3 regions of the Telluria sp. ZB4P34 genome follow, and region 1 is predicted to be linked to each of the others. Evidence: predicted binding sites of a transcription regulator. Region 1 holds the regulator's gene; each other region holds the start of a gene.
The links. The regulator FNR, encoded in region 1, switches genes on or off when oxygen is low (the NO sensors DNR and NnrR bind a similar motif). The targets are predictions, from matches to a motif close to TTGATNNNNATCAA.

Region 1 (4,417 bases):
TGTGCGAATAGCCTTGGGACAAGCGTTGCCCCGGCAGCGCTTTGCCCCTACACTGCCGTCGCACAGCCGACTTTCGTGACCTTCTTCCACAGGAGCACAGCATGGAAACACAGGAACTCTACCGCGGCCGCCTGATCGACCACATCCAGCTGGTCGTGCGCGACCTGCCCGCGTCGCGCAGGTTCTACGCCGCCGTCTTCGAGATGCTGGGCATCCCGCTCGGCGGCGAGGGCGAGGACTACTTCTGGGCCGACGAGCTGTTCGTGTCCAGCCGTACCAGCGAAGCGGCGCAGGGCGTGCTGACCGGGCGCCACCACCTGGCCTTCCAGGCGCGCGACCGCAAGATGGTGAACGCCTTCTATTACGCGGCCCTCGCCGCCGGCGGCAGGGACAACGGCCGGCCCGGCGAGCGCGCCTACCATCCGGGCTACTACGGCGCCTTCGTGCTCGACCCGGACGGCAACAATATCGAAGCGGTCTACCACGGCGCGGCGAAGCGAAGCGCGCCTGCCGTGCGCGTCACGTTCTGACGGGGCCGGCCCGGCGGCGAAGGCCGCTATCCTGCCCCTACGGGATCGGCATGCTGCAAACAGGTTGAGCGTCACCCCATCACATCATGCATACTGAGTTGCTTGCCGGAAACTCAGCTCGTACAATGCTGCTTCGATGAACTGCAATGAACGCGCATGATGATGAAGTGGATGGGACTGGCCGCAGCCGCGGCCTTGGTGTCGGGATGTGCCGGCAATCCGGTTACCGAAATGAGCAATCAGGTGTTCAACGGCTTCCAGGACCTGCCCGCAGAGATGCGCGGCCGGAACATCGCCGGCTGGGTCGCTTTCGACGAGGAATGGGCCGGCCGCTACAACCGGATGGCGCGCAACCAGCTGTACGTCCAGCACATCAAGCCGGGCACGCCCGAGTTCGGACTTCGGGTCATCCGTTTCAACATGTCGAACTCCGAAGGCAGCATGCTGTGGATGGAGTCCGGCCAGCTGGCCTTCATGACCGGCGCTGTGGTTCCCGACCACATGCGGCGCCTGCGCGCCGGCGACATCGTGGAAGTGCGCCAGACCGGGACCTGGAAGACCATGAGCGGCTTCGCCAGTACCGGCGAGGGCAACATCGTGGTGCGCATCCTGTGCTCGGTCGGCACGCCGGAGTACGAAGAGTGTCTGGACAAGGCGCCGCGCATCGGCCGCTTCAAGGGCAAGGGCGAGACCCATACGCCTTATCCGGCCAGCGTCAAGGCGTACGGCTATACCTTCACGCCGATGTATGATGCGGAAGGGAAGGCATTGCGGGCCTTCCCCTGAACGGCAAGGATTCGCTCCTGGGCATCCGCCTGCCTTGATTTCATCTTCCCATACTGTCGACGCTGCCCACCAGCGCCTGCGCCGCGCCCAGCCCCCACGGAATTGGAGGGGCCAGCGCGGCCCGGCGGCGAAAGCCGCTATACTGCGCCGACCATGCGCATCCAGCTTTTCTCCGACCTGCACCTCGAACGCTACCCGCACTTCGTCCCCGAGCTCCGGCCCGACACCGACGTGGTGGTGCTGGCGGGGGATATCGGCTCCTACCAGGCCGGCTCGCGCCTGCTGACCGACGACTTCGGCCTGGAGCGCTTTTCGCCCCTGCGGCCCGGCGCCGGTCCTGCGCGCGTGCTCTACATCCCCGGCAACCACGAATTCGACGGCCTCGAATTCGACCAGGCCTACGCGCGCCTGCGCGCCACCTGTGCCGCCCTCGGCATCGAATGGCTGGACCGCGAGACCATCACGATCGGCGCCGTGCGCTTCGTCGGCACGACGCTGTGGAGCGACTTCGATGCGCTCGCGCTGCAGGAACAGGACCTGACGAAACAGCTGCAGCGGCGCGACAAGGCCTTCCGCGCGGCCAACTACTACCTGTCGAAGAACACCACCCTGAGGAACGGCGAGAAGCTGCTGGCCGAAGGCATCCGCGCGCTGTCGCTCGACTGCCAGCGCTGGCTGCGCGCGGCGCTGGCGGCCCCGTTCGAGGGCAGCACGGTGGTGGTGACCCACTTCGCCCCCAGCCTGCACAGCGCCGACCCGCGCTACGGCCTCACTCCCGGCACCGCGGGCTTTTGCAATGCGCTCGACGCGCTGTTCCCGCAGGCCGACGTCTGGATCCACGGGCACCTGCACTGCGCCAACGACTATGTGGTCAAGGGTGTCGAGGACGGCCGCGCGTGGTCCTGCCGCGTCGTCGCCAATCCGCTGGGCTACCTGAGCAAGGGCGAACAGGAAGGATACCGGCCGGAGCTGGTGATCGAGGTCTAGAGGCTGGCGCTATGATGAGGGCAGGCGATGCAAGGCCGGCCACGGGTTTGCCAGCTGGGCGACGAGCAACGCAGCACCACTCGAACAGGCGCGCCGACGGCGACTCGATCCCTGCCGGGACAGGTTCTCAGCCCATCGGGCTGCAGACGTCGGTGCCGGCCGCCAGCGCCTTGAGCTTGGCCGGGTCGAGCAGGGTGACTTCGCGCTTGTCCACCTGCAGCCAGCCCTGCTTCTTGAAGCGCGACAGCAGGCGGCTGACGCTCTCGATGGTCAGTCCCAGGTAGTTGCCGATGTCCTCGCGCGACATGCGCAGCTGGAAGCTGTGCGGCGAATAGCCGCGCGCGGCGTAGCGCGCCGACAGGTTGACCAGGAACACGGCGAAGCGCTGCTCGGCGCGCATGTTGCCGAGCAGGAGCATGACGTTCTGCTCGCGCGTGATCTCCTGGCTCATGATGCGGTGGAAGTGGCGCAGCAGGGCCGGCACCTGGCCGAATAGCTCTTCCAGGCGCGAGAACGGGATCTCGCACACTTCGCTGTCCTCGAGCGCCACGGCGTCGCAGTGGTGGGTGCCGCTGATCGCGTCCATGCCCAGCAGTTCGCCGGCCATCTGGAAACCGGTGATCTGGGCCTCGCCGGCCGCGTTCACCTGGTAGGTCTTGAAATGCCCGAAGCGCACCGCGTACAGGTTGCGGAAGGGCTCGCCCACCGCGTACAGGCGCTCGTCGCGCGCCAGGCGCCGGCGGCGGCCGATGATCTGGTCGAGGCGGTTGATGTCGGCGTCCTCGAGTCCCATCGGCAGGCACAGCTGGTGCATGCTGCAGTTGCCGCAGCTGGTCTTGAGGGCCTGGATGCTGATCGGCGCTTCGCCAGGGAGCGAAATGGCTTGGTTCATGGCGGGGAGAACGGAGTGCGGACGGGAGCATTATAGACGGCAGTCCGGGTTCCCCGTTTTCTTTTTACTCCAGGAAGGAAAGCTCACCGGCCAGGCCGGCCACCCTGCGCTATCCGGCGGTGACAGGGGTTGCTTCCGATTTCTGACGCTAAGAAAAGGTTCAGGCGCGAAAGCTAACGGTGGCCCTACAGCGCCGCCTCGTGGCCTCGAGCCGGACATGCACGCGCCAACGGCGTATCAAAACGACACTGCCAAGCGTGCGCGCGGGCTGCGCGTGCTAGATTCTGGTCACGCTACGGGAGCCCCGTCGGGCAGTACAAGCACGCGATACAAGCACGCATTACGAGCACGCACTACGAGCACGCACTACGAGCACGCACTACGAGCACGCACTACAAGCACGCACTAATAGGGACGCACTACAAGCACGCACTACGCCAACGAGGAGCCTGCATGTTCGATATGTCCGCATTGGATCTGGCGCGCATCCAATTCGCGTTCACGATGTCTTTCCACATCCTGTTTCCAGCGATCACCATCGGCATGGCGAGCTACCTGGCCGTGCTCGAACTGTGCTGGCTCCGGACGCAACGCCAGGTCTACGTCGACCTCTACCACTACTGGCTCAAGATCTTCGCCGTCACCTTCGGCATGGGCGTCGTGTCGGGCATCGTGATGGCCTACCAGATCGGCACCAACTGGAGCTACCTGTCCGAGTTCGCCGGCAGCATCCTGGGGCCGATCCTGTCCTACGAGGTGCTGACCGCCTTCTTCCTCGAAGCAGGCTTCCTCGGGGTGATGCTGTTCGGCTGGAACCGGGTCGGACCGGGGCTGCACTTCGGCGCCACCTGCGCGGTGGCGGTCGGCACCCTGATCTCGTCCACCTGGATCCTGGCCGCCAACAGCTGGATGCAGACGCCCCGGGGCTATGCCATCGAGGGCGGGCGCATGGTCCCGGTCGACTGGCTGGCGATCGTCTTCAATCCCTCCTTTCCCTACCGCCTGCTGCACATGGTGATCGCGGCCTACCTGTGCACGGCGCTGATCGTGGGCGCCGCCGGGGCCTGGCAACTGCTACGGGGGCGCGACAACCCGGCGGTGCGCAAGATGCTGTCGATGGCCATGTGGATGATCCTGGTCGTGGCGCCGATCCAGGCGGTGGTGGGCGACTTCCACGGTCTGAACACGTTGAAGCACCAGCCGGCCAAGCTGGCCGCGATGG
Region 2 (4,417 bases), on a different contig from region 1:
CCTTGCCTTTCACGCCCTGGGCGTCCGCTTCGCCGAGGGCCTGGGCGATGATGGCGCCGATTTCCGCGGCCGGCATCGCTGCTTCGCTTGGGACCGGGTTGCTCACCACCACGCCGCCCGCCAGGCCGAGCGCCCACTTGGTGCGGATGAAGCTTGCCTGGGCTGAAGGCGTGTCCAGCTGGAAGTCGGCCTCGAAGCCGCTCTCGCGGGTGAAGAAGGCCGGGAAGCCGGGCTGGCCGACGCTCAGCACCGGCACGCCGTGGGTCTCCAGGTATTCGAGGGTGAGTCCGATGTCGAGGATCGACTTCACGCCGGCGCAGACCACGGCCACGCTGGTCTGTGCCAGCTCCTGCAGGTCGGCCGAGATGTCGAAGCTGGTCTCGGCGCCGCGGTGCACGCCGCCGATGCCGCCGGTGACGAAGACCTCGATGCCGGCCAGCTGCGCGCAGATCATGGTCGCGGCCACCGTGGTCGCGCCCAGGCGCCTTTGCGCCAGCACGTAGGCCAGGTCGCGGCGGCTGACCTTCATCGCGTCGGGCGAAGAACCCAGCAGCTCCAGTTGTTCTTCGGACAGGCCGACGCAGATCTTCCCGTCGATGATGGCGATGGTGGCCGGCACCGCGCCGGCGTCGCGGATGATCCCCTCGACTTCGCGTGCGGTCTGCACGTTCTGCGGATAGGGCATGCCGTGCGAGATGATGGTCGATTCGAGCGCCACGACGGGCTTGCCGGCGGCGCGCGCGCTTGCCACTTCGGGCGAGAACAGGAGGAAGGATTGCATGTCAGTCCAGGTCGGATGCGTTGAGGAGGACAACCGGAGGGGTGTCGAGGTGGCCGGGTTCGAGCGCCGGGCAGACGGTCTGCCCGCACGCGATGGTCAGGGCGGCGAGCTGCAGGCCGCGGCGGCAGGCCAGGGCGAGATCGGCGCCATCGCCGGCGCCATGCAGCGACCAGCACACGGCGGCGGCGAAGGCGTCGCCGCCGCCGGTGACGTCGACGACCTCGCCCGCGGGCGCAGGCAGGCGCATCACGCCGGCCGGGGAGGTATGCGAGACCCCGCGCGCGCCGCAGGTGACGATCACGTCCTGCGCACCCTGGCGCTGCAGCTCGGCGCAGGCAGCCTTGACGCCGGCATCGCTGTCCAGCGGGTAGCCGGCCCGCGCCGCCAGCTCGCCTTCGTTCAGGATCAGGAGACGCAGGCCGGGCAGCATCGACGGCAGGTGCGCCATCTTCGGCGCCGAGACGGCCACCAGCACCAGCGGCACGCCGTCGCGCGCGGCGTCGTCCAGCAGGGCGGCGATGGACTCGATCGGCAGGTTCAGGTCGGCCACCACCAGGGCGGCGCCGGCGCGCTGCTGCTGGCGGGTGGCGAGAAAGCCTGGGGTGAGGGCATCGTTGACGGCCATGTCGGCCAGCGCGACCACCATCTCGCCGTCCCCGTCCAGCACGGCCGTGTAGGTGCCGCTGCCGGCGCCATCGACGCGCAGCGCGCCGCGGGTATCGATGCCTGCGTCTTCGGCATGGGCGAGCAGGGCCTTGCCGGAGGCGTCGTTGCCGACCGCCGTGACCAGGGCCACCGGAGCGCCCAGGCGCGCCAGGTTCTCGGCGATGTTGCGGGCCACGCCGCCGAAGGATTCGTCCTGGGTGGCGGGATTGGAGGTGCCGAAGGCCAGCTTTCCGCTGCTGCGCAGCTTGCGGTCGAGGTTCGCGGCGCCGATGCAGACGATCGGACGCCGGTCCGGCAGTACATAGGCGCGCCCCAGGATGCGGCGTTCGCGCACCAGGGTGGCGATGTAGTTGGCCACGGCCGAGCGTGACAGCTTCAGCTGGCTGGCAAGCTCCTGCTGCGAAATGAAGGGATTCGCGCGGATCAGCTCATACAACTGTTCTTTTTTGGGCAGCTCGTTCACGGTGGCAGGCCTGGGGTGATCTAAACAAATGTTCGTCGATACTAGATAAATGTTTGAAGCATGTCAAAGCAAACGTGGCTGTCGCTATTGCCCTGTACCAGGAGGTCAACAATACACCCGCTGATTTATTTTTTAAACCAATAAATCGACAAGAAAAATGGTATTTGCCCACCATATCGCCCCTCATGCATAGTTATAATATTCCGGCTGATATGTGTCTCCTCGCTACTGTCTGGTAGCCATTACCCTTAGCAGCATCCATACCAGCCCCTCCCCACGCCTCCCGAATTCGCACACAAGGACGACCATGTTCAGCAACACCCCTTTTGAAGCAGCAGAAGTCATCAAGGCCCGCAAGCCGGGCTTCGCACCGCGCGCCGCGCTGATCCTGGGCTCGGGCCTGGGTGTGCTGGCCGAGCAGATGACGGACGTGGTCTCGATCAGCTATGCCGACCTGCCGGGTTTCCCGATCAGCACCGTGCATGGCCATGCGGGCGAGCTGGTGCTGGGCCTGCTTTCCGGCGTGCCGGTGGTGTGCATGAAGGGCCGCGGCCACTTCTACGAAGGCTATGGCGCCAACGTGATGACGTCCGCCGTGCGTACCTTCAAGCTGATCGGCTGCGAGATGCTGCTGGTGACGAACGCCGCCGGTTCCCTGCGTCCCGAAGTGGATGCGGGCAGCGTCGTGGTCCTGAGCGACCACATCAACCTGCTGCCGGGCAGCCCGATGGCCGGCCCGAACGACGAACGCTTCGGTCCGCGCTTCTTCAGCATGGCCAACGCCTACGACGCCGAGCTGCGCGCCCTGATCAAGGAAACCGCGGCCGCCAGGAACATCACCCTGCACGAAGGCGTGTACCTGGCCTGCCCGGGCCCGAACTTCGAGACGGCTGCCGAAATCCGCGCCTTCAAGACGCTCGGCGCCGACGTGGTCGGCATGTCCGTGGTGCCGGAAGTGATCTCCGCGCGCCACTGCGGCCTGAAGGTCGCCGGCATCTCGGCGATTACCAACCTGGCCGAGGGATTGACCCCGTTCCCGCTGTCGCACGAGCAGACCCTGAAGTACGCCGCGATCGCGGCCAAGGACCTGGTCACCCTGATCCATTCCTTCATCGAGCGCCTGGGCGCGACTCCCGCTTCTTCCAACTAAGCGAAGCCAACTCATTCCATAAGCGAGCGATCCCATGTCACGCGCATTCATCCTCCTGCTTGACTCGTTCGGCCTGGGCGCCTTGCCCGACGCCGACAAGTACGGCGATCAAGGGGCCAACACCTTCGGTCATATCGCAGCCTGGGCGGCGCAAGAGGGCAAGCCGATGGCGCTGCCGAACCTCGAGCGCCTCGGCCTGGCCGCCGCCGCCCACAAGGCCAGCGGCGAATGGGCCGCCGGCTTCGGCCAGCGCGACGGCTTCACGGGCGCCTGGGGCGCCGCGCGCGAGCAGTCGACCGGCAAGGACACGCAGAGCGGCCACTGGGAGATCGCCGGCGTGCCGGTGCTGTTCGACTGGGGCTACTTCCCGAAGACCGTGCCGTCCTTCCCGGCCGAGCTGACCGACAAGCTGCAGGCGCTGACGGGCGTGCCGGGCTGGCTGGGCAACTGCCACGCCTCGGGCACCACCATCATCGACCAGCTGGGCGACGAGCACGTCGCTACTGGCCGTCCAATCCTGTACACCTCGGCCGACTCGGTGCTGCAGATCGCCGCGCACGAAGAGCACTTCGGCCTGGAGCGCCTGTACCAGGTCTGCGAAGCGGCCTATGAACTGGTCAAGCCCTACAACATCGGCCGCGTGATCGCGCGTCCCTTCCTGGGCGAGAACGGCAAGTACAAGCGCACCAGCAACCGCCACGACTACGCCGTGCCGCCGACCGCACCGACGCTGCTCGACCACGTCAAGAACGAGGGCGGGGAAGTCATCGCGCTGGGCAAGATCAGCGACATCTTCGCGGCCCAGGGCGTGACCCAGCTGATCAAGGGCGTCGACAACATGGCGCTGTTCGACCGCCTGGTGGAAGTCGCCGACAGCGCGCCTGAAAAATCGCTCACGTTTGTCAACTTCGTCGACTTCGACATGCACTTCGGCCACCGTCGCGACGTCGCCGGCTATGCGAACGCCCTGCACGAGCTGGACGCGCGCCTGCCGGAATTCATGGCGAAACTCAAGGATGGCGACCTGGTCGTCATCACCGCCGACCACGGCTGCGACCCGACCGCGCCGGGCTCGGACCACACCCGCGAACATATCCCGATGATCTTTTTCGGCCCGAAGGTCGCCCCGCAGGAACTGCCGATCGCCTCGACTTTCTCGGATATCGGCGCAACGCTTGCCAAGCACCTTGGCGTCAAACCACTCTCGAACGGAACCGCACTGCTATGACCCAGCCCCTGGACTTCAAACGTAATACCGCCGTCGGCCTGGACCTCGGGCTGGTCAGGCACGTCAAGGTGAACCGCAACGCGGCCGACCGCCGCGCCGCGAGCCTGGCGAACCGCCGTACCGTCAAGA
Region 3 (4,417 bases), 580 kb from region 1:
GGCTTCCGCCAGGGGGACCGGGTGCGGGTTAACAATGGTGTGCTGTCGCGCGACCAGTAAGGCTAGCGTTCTTTTGAATGTAGGGTGGTCGGCAGAGCCGACCACCCTACAAAAAAGGCCGGCTCCTTCGCAGGGGCCGGCCTTTCCTTCTTTTCTAACGAGCGGTTCAAGCCGTCGCCAGCACCTGATCGTCACCCGGCTGCTCCAGCTCTGCCTTCTGCCTGGCCGCGTTCTTGGTGCGCGAGCGCGAGGGCGGCAGGCGGCGCAGGGTCTTGAGGGCCTCGGCATCCTTGATGCCGATGGTGCGCTGGTCGACCGTGATCAGGCCGATTTCGTTGAAGGCAGACAGCGTGCGGCTGACGGTTTCGAGGGTCAGGCCGAGGTAGCTGCCGATCTCGTGGCGCGTCATGCGCAGGTTGAACAGCTTGCTGGAATATCCCATGGCGGCGAAGCGGTCGGCCAGCGAGACCAGGAAGCGGGCCACGCGCGCCTCGGCCGAGAGGGCGCCGAGCATGCCGATCATGGTTTGCTCGCGCACCAGTTCGCGGCTCATCACGCCGTACATCATGTTCTCGAGCTCGGCATGGACGCGGCCGAGGGCGGTCAGTTTCTTGAAGGGCAGCAGGATCAGGTCGCAGTCGGACAGGGCCACGGCTTCGGAAGCGTAGTGGCGGGTATGGATGCCGTCCACGCCCAGCATGTCGCCCTTCATCGGGAAGCTCAGCACCTGCTCGTTGCCGAACTCGTCGATGAGCACGGTCTTCAGGAAGCCGGAGTTGACGATGTACAGGGTGTCGAAGGCCTGGCCGATGGTGTGGACGCGCTGGCCGGTCTTGAACTGGACGTGCTGGAACAGCAGTTCTTCGGAGGTGACGGAGACGCTGGCCGGGATGCGGAGCAGGTCGCAGACTTCCTTGAGATTGGACCAGAGGCGGCCCTGGCGCTGGCGGCCGGCTTCCATGGGGGTATGCAGGGTCGGCTGGGTGACGCTACGTTGTTCTGACGTTGGCTGGGACTGCATGCTCATCTCCAGGTGAAAGACTCAGGGTTTCAGGCGGCGACCACGGGGCAGAGCCCATGAGTGAAGCTGTGGCGGCACTGGGGAGTCAACTCCGCCGAACACCGGCTCACGCTGGGACTTGGATCGCAAGCAAGTCGAAACGCTGAATTCAGTATGCCAACACGAGTCCGGCACGGATATCAGCGACTGCTGAATATGTAGGTAGGAGAGATCATCGGTCTGTAGGAATGCTCTTACCCCTACATGGCGGCCCCCAGAGGAAAGGGCCGCTCGAGATGGAAATACGGGGAAACATTGGAAGGCAGCAGGCGCTGCCGGAAGAAGGCGCTACGGGCACAAAGCGAGCAGCGCCGTGTCTAAACGGGTTGCGCTTCAGGCCTGCATCGGCGAGAGCAGCCGGTGCGCCACGGCATACTGCACCATCTCGGAGAGCGAGTTCATGCCCATCTTCTGCATGATGCGGGTCTTGTGGGTACTCACCGTCTTGACCGACAGGTGCAGGCTGTTGGCGATTTCGGTAATCGATTTGCCACCGACGAGGTGCGAAAATACCTCGAATTCGCGGTCTGACAGCTGCTTGTGCAACAACTGTTCGTTTGGCGCCATGATGTTCAGGGCCAGCTGCTCGGCCACTTCGGTACTGATATAAGGGCGTCCCGAGGCCACCTTGCGGATCGCGCCCACCAGCTGGGTGCCTGCGCTTTCCTTGGTCAGGTAGCCCTGGGCCCCGGCGCGGATCGCGCGCACCGCGTACTGCTCTTCTTCATGCATGGTCAGGATCAGGATGGCCAGCTTCGGCGCTTCGCTGCGTACCTGGCGTATCAGGTCGACGCCGCTGCGGCCCGGCATCGACAGGTCGAGCAGCAGCAGGTCGAATCCGCCCTGGCGCACTTGGGCCAGCACCTCGAAGCCATTGGTCGCTTCGCCGGCGATGTCGATATCCGGCGCGCCGTCGAGGATGCGCTTGAGGCCTTCCCGCATGATCGTGTGGTCGTCGGCAATTACGATGCGAATCATAAATCCATCCTTCCCGGGAGGCGACAAGACCGAATCAGGCTAACACAGGATCGCCGCGCCAATTGTCTTCCTTTGGTCAGGTCCGGCTTTCCGGGGTGCGGCCTTCCGGGGGGCGGCTTTCCTGCGCCGCCGGTTCGCTGATCAGGCGGTGCACCAGGACCGGCCTGGTGGTGTGCGACAGCACCTTGTTGGTCACGCTGCCCAGCAGCAGCTGGCCCCAGCCGCTGCGGCCGTGCGAGCCCATGAAGATCAGGTCGCAGCCTTCCTGCTCGGCGACCTCGACGATCTTCAGGGCTGCAGCGTCGGAAAACGCCGTCATGCAGGCGTGGGGCAGGCCGGCGCCGGCGCAGGAGCGCATGATCTTCCCCATGTATTCCTCCCCCATGCGGCGCATCTGGGCGGTGTATTCTTCTTCGCTGGGGTAGGAGGGCGGGATGATTTCCACGTACACCGGATACTGGTACTCGGGCGCGACGAACAGCGCCAGCACCTCGGCGCCCATCTGTTGGGCGAATTTGACGCCGGCGCAGGCCGTATGCTGCGACACGGCCGAGCCGTCGGTGGTGATCAGGATTTTGCGGTACATGATGACTCCTCCAAAGGCCACGCCATTCTGGGCGTTTCGCGGCGTGGCGGCGATTGCAAGAACGCAAACTGTTGAGCTCGATCAAATTTGTAGCTTATTTTCCAGTGCGCAACAACACGCGCACCGAGGCCGTTGCGTTACGAAAAACAACACCTCCATTGTGTAAACAATCAGGAACCCTGCGATTTGATTGTCGCGGAATTAAGTTTCCATGTCCATTTTGTTGCGTCCCTATCTCCGACATTTACCTGCGGCAACCACACTGCTACACTCGCATGCAGATTCGAACCATCCCGCATGTTGCACCTGAGCGGCCGGATGGTCGCAGCAAACACACCTACGCAGAGCGCTTTGCGAACTAAATACACCATGGAGAAGCAGGGATCATGACCGACGCCGCTGACGATTTCGACGCACTATTCGAGGAAGTGGCAGCGCAGCGCGCCAGCACTCCCGCTGCCGCCCCGGCGCCTGCGCCCGAGCCGGCCGCCGCCCCAGCCGACGAGGACGACCTCGAATCGCTGTTCGACCAGGTGGCTGCCTCGAGCGCACCCGCCGCCGCAGCCGCTGCGCCGGCCGCTCCTGCAGCAGCTGCCCCGGCCGCCGCTCCGGCGGCCGTGAACGAAGGCGAGCATATGATGTTCGAACGCCTCGGCGGCATCGTGCGCCTGCTGCACGATTCGCTGCGCGAACTCGGCTACGACAAGGCGCTGACGGAAGCCTCGTCGGCCATCAACGATGCCCAGGACCGCCTGGAATATGTCGCCACCCTCACCGAACAGGCCGCCAACAAGGTCCTGAACACGCTGGACGAAGGCATGCCGGCCCAGGACCTGCTGTCGAAGCAGGCCAAGGACATGGAAACCCGCTGGGCCGACCTGTTCTCGGGCAAGCTCAGCCTGGACGAATTCAAGGCCCTGGCCGGCGACGCGCGCCAGTTCGCCGCCAGCGTCAACGAAGCGACCGAAGCCGAGAAGGCGCGCCTGCTCGAGATCATGATGGCCCAGGACTTCCAGGACATCACCGGCCAGTTGATCAAGAAAGTGGTCAAGATCACCCAGACGGTGGAGTCGGAACTGGCGCAGCTGCTGCGCGACAGCGCCCCGGCCGACCTGAAGGAAAAGCTGGCGAAGAAAGAGGCGCCGGCCGCGCCTGCGCCGCTGATGCAGGGCCCGTCGGTGCCGGATACGGCGCTGAACCAGGATAACGTTGACGATCTTCTCGCCGATCTGGGGTTCTAATGGACGATATGCTCAAGGACTTCGTCGTCGAGGCGATGGACCTTGCGGTAAATGTTGAAGAACATTTGCTGCGTCTCGAACGCGATCCGGACAACAAGGAAACGCTCAATGCCGTGTTCCGCTCCTTCCACACGATCAAGGGCGGCGCCGGCTTCATGGGCCTGCCCGCGCTGGTCGCGGCCTGCCACCTGACCGAGAACCTGTTCGACGCGCTGCGCACCGGCGCCGCGCCGGTGACCCCGCTCGCCATCGAAGCGGCGCTCGAGGCCTCCGGCTTCGTGGCCGACCAGCTCAATGACCTGAACAACGGCACCCCGCCGGAAGGCCTGGCGTCGATGCCGCAAGCCCTCGAGCGCATCCTGATGGACGCGATCGAAGGCAAGGACGCGCCGGCTGCGGCCGCCGCGCCTGCCGCTGCAGCACCGGCCGCAGCCGCTCCCTCCGCAACTGCGGTAGCGCTGGCAGCGCCGGCGGTCGGCGCCGATGGCCTGGACTGGGTCGGCATGTACAACGCCGTGGTCCCGGCCGGCGCCGCGATCGCCTCCGCGCCGG

Region 2: a site for FNR is predicted at 1,964-1,977, ahead of AC56KL_RS19820 (carbohydrate kinase). Genes of this name have one in related genera too.
Region 3: a site for FNR is predicted at 2,696-2,709, ahead of AC56KL_RS03715 (universal stress protein). Genes of this name have one in related genera too.

What each region holds. Positions count from the first base shown of each region.
Region 1 is NZ_JCASIF010000001.1:246,185-250,601, reverse strand. It holds gene AC56KL_RS01115 (VOC family protein) at 102-530, shown strand; gene AC56KL_RS01110 (hypothetical protein) at 687-1,316, shown strand; gene AC56KL_RS01105 (metallophosphoesterase) at 1,470-2,303, shown strand; gene fnr (fumarate/nitrate reduction transcriptional regulator Fnr) at 2,431-3,195, opposite strand; gene AC56KL_RS01095 (cytochrome ubiquinol oxidase subunit I) at 3,649-4,417, shown strand, end outside.
Region 2 is NZ_JCASIF010000016.1:55,144-59,560, reverse strand. It holds gene AC56KL_RS19825 (pseudouridine-5'-phosphate glycosidase) at 1-781, opposite strand, end outside; gene AC56KL_RS19820 (carbohydrate kinase) at 783-1,910, opposite strand; gene xapA (xanthosine phosphorylase) at 2,218-3,060, shown strand; gene AC56KL_RS19810 (phosphopentomutase) at 3,095-4,288, shown strand; gene deoC (deoxyribose-phosphate aldolase) at 4,285-4,417, shown strand, end outside.
Region 3 is NZ_JCASIF010000001.1:829,163-833,579, reverse strand. It holds gene AC56KL_RS03730 (glycine zipper 2TM domain-containing protein) at 1-60, shown strand, start outside; gene AC56KL_RS03725 (Crp/Fnr family transcriptional regulator) at 167-961, opposite strand; gene AC56KL_RS03720 (response regulator) at 1,394-2,038, opposite strand; gene AC56KL_RS03715 (universal stress protein) at 2,115-2,624, opposite strand; gene AC56KL_RS03710 (protein phosphatase CheZ) at 3,011-3,865, shown strand; gene AC56KL_RS03705 (chemotaxis protein CheA) at 3,865-4,417, shown strand, end outside.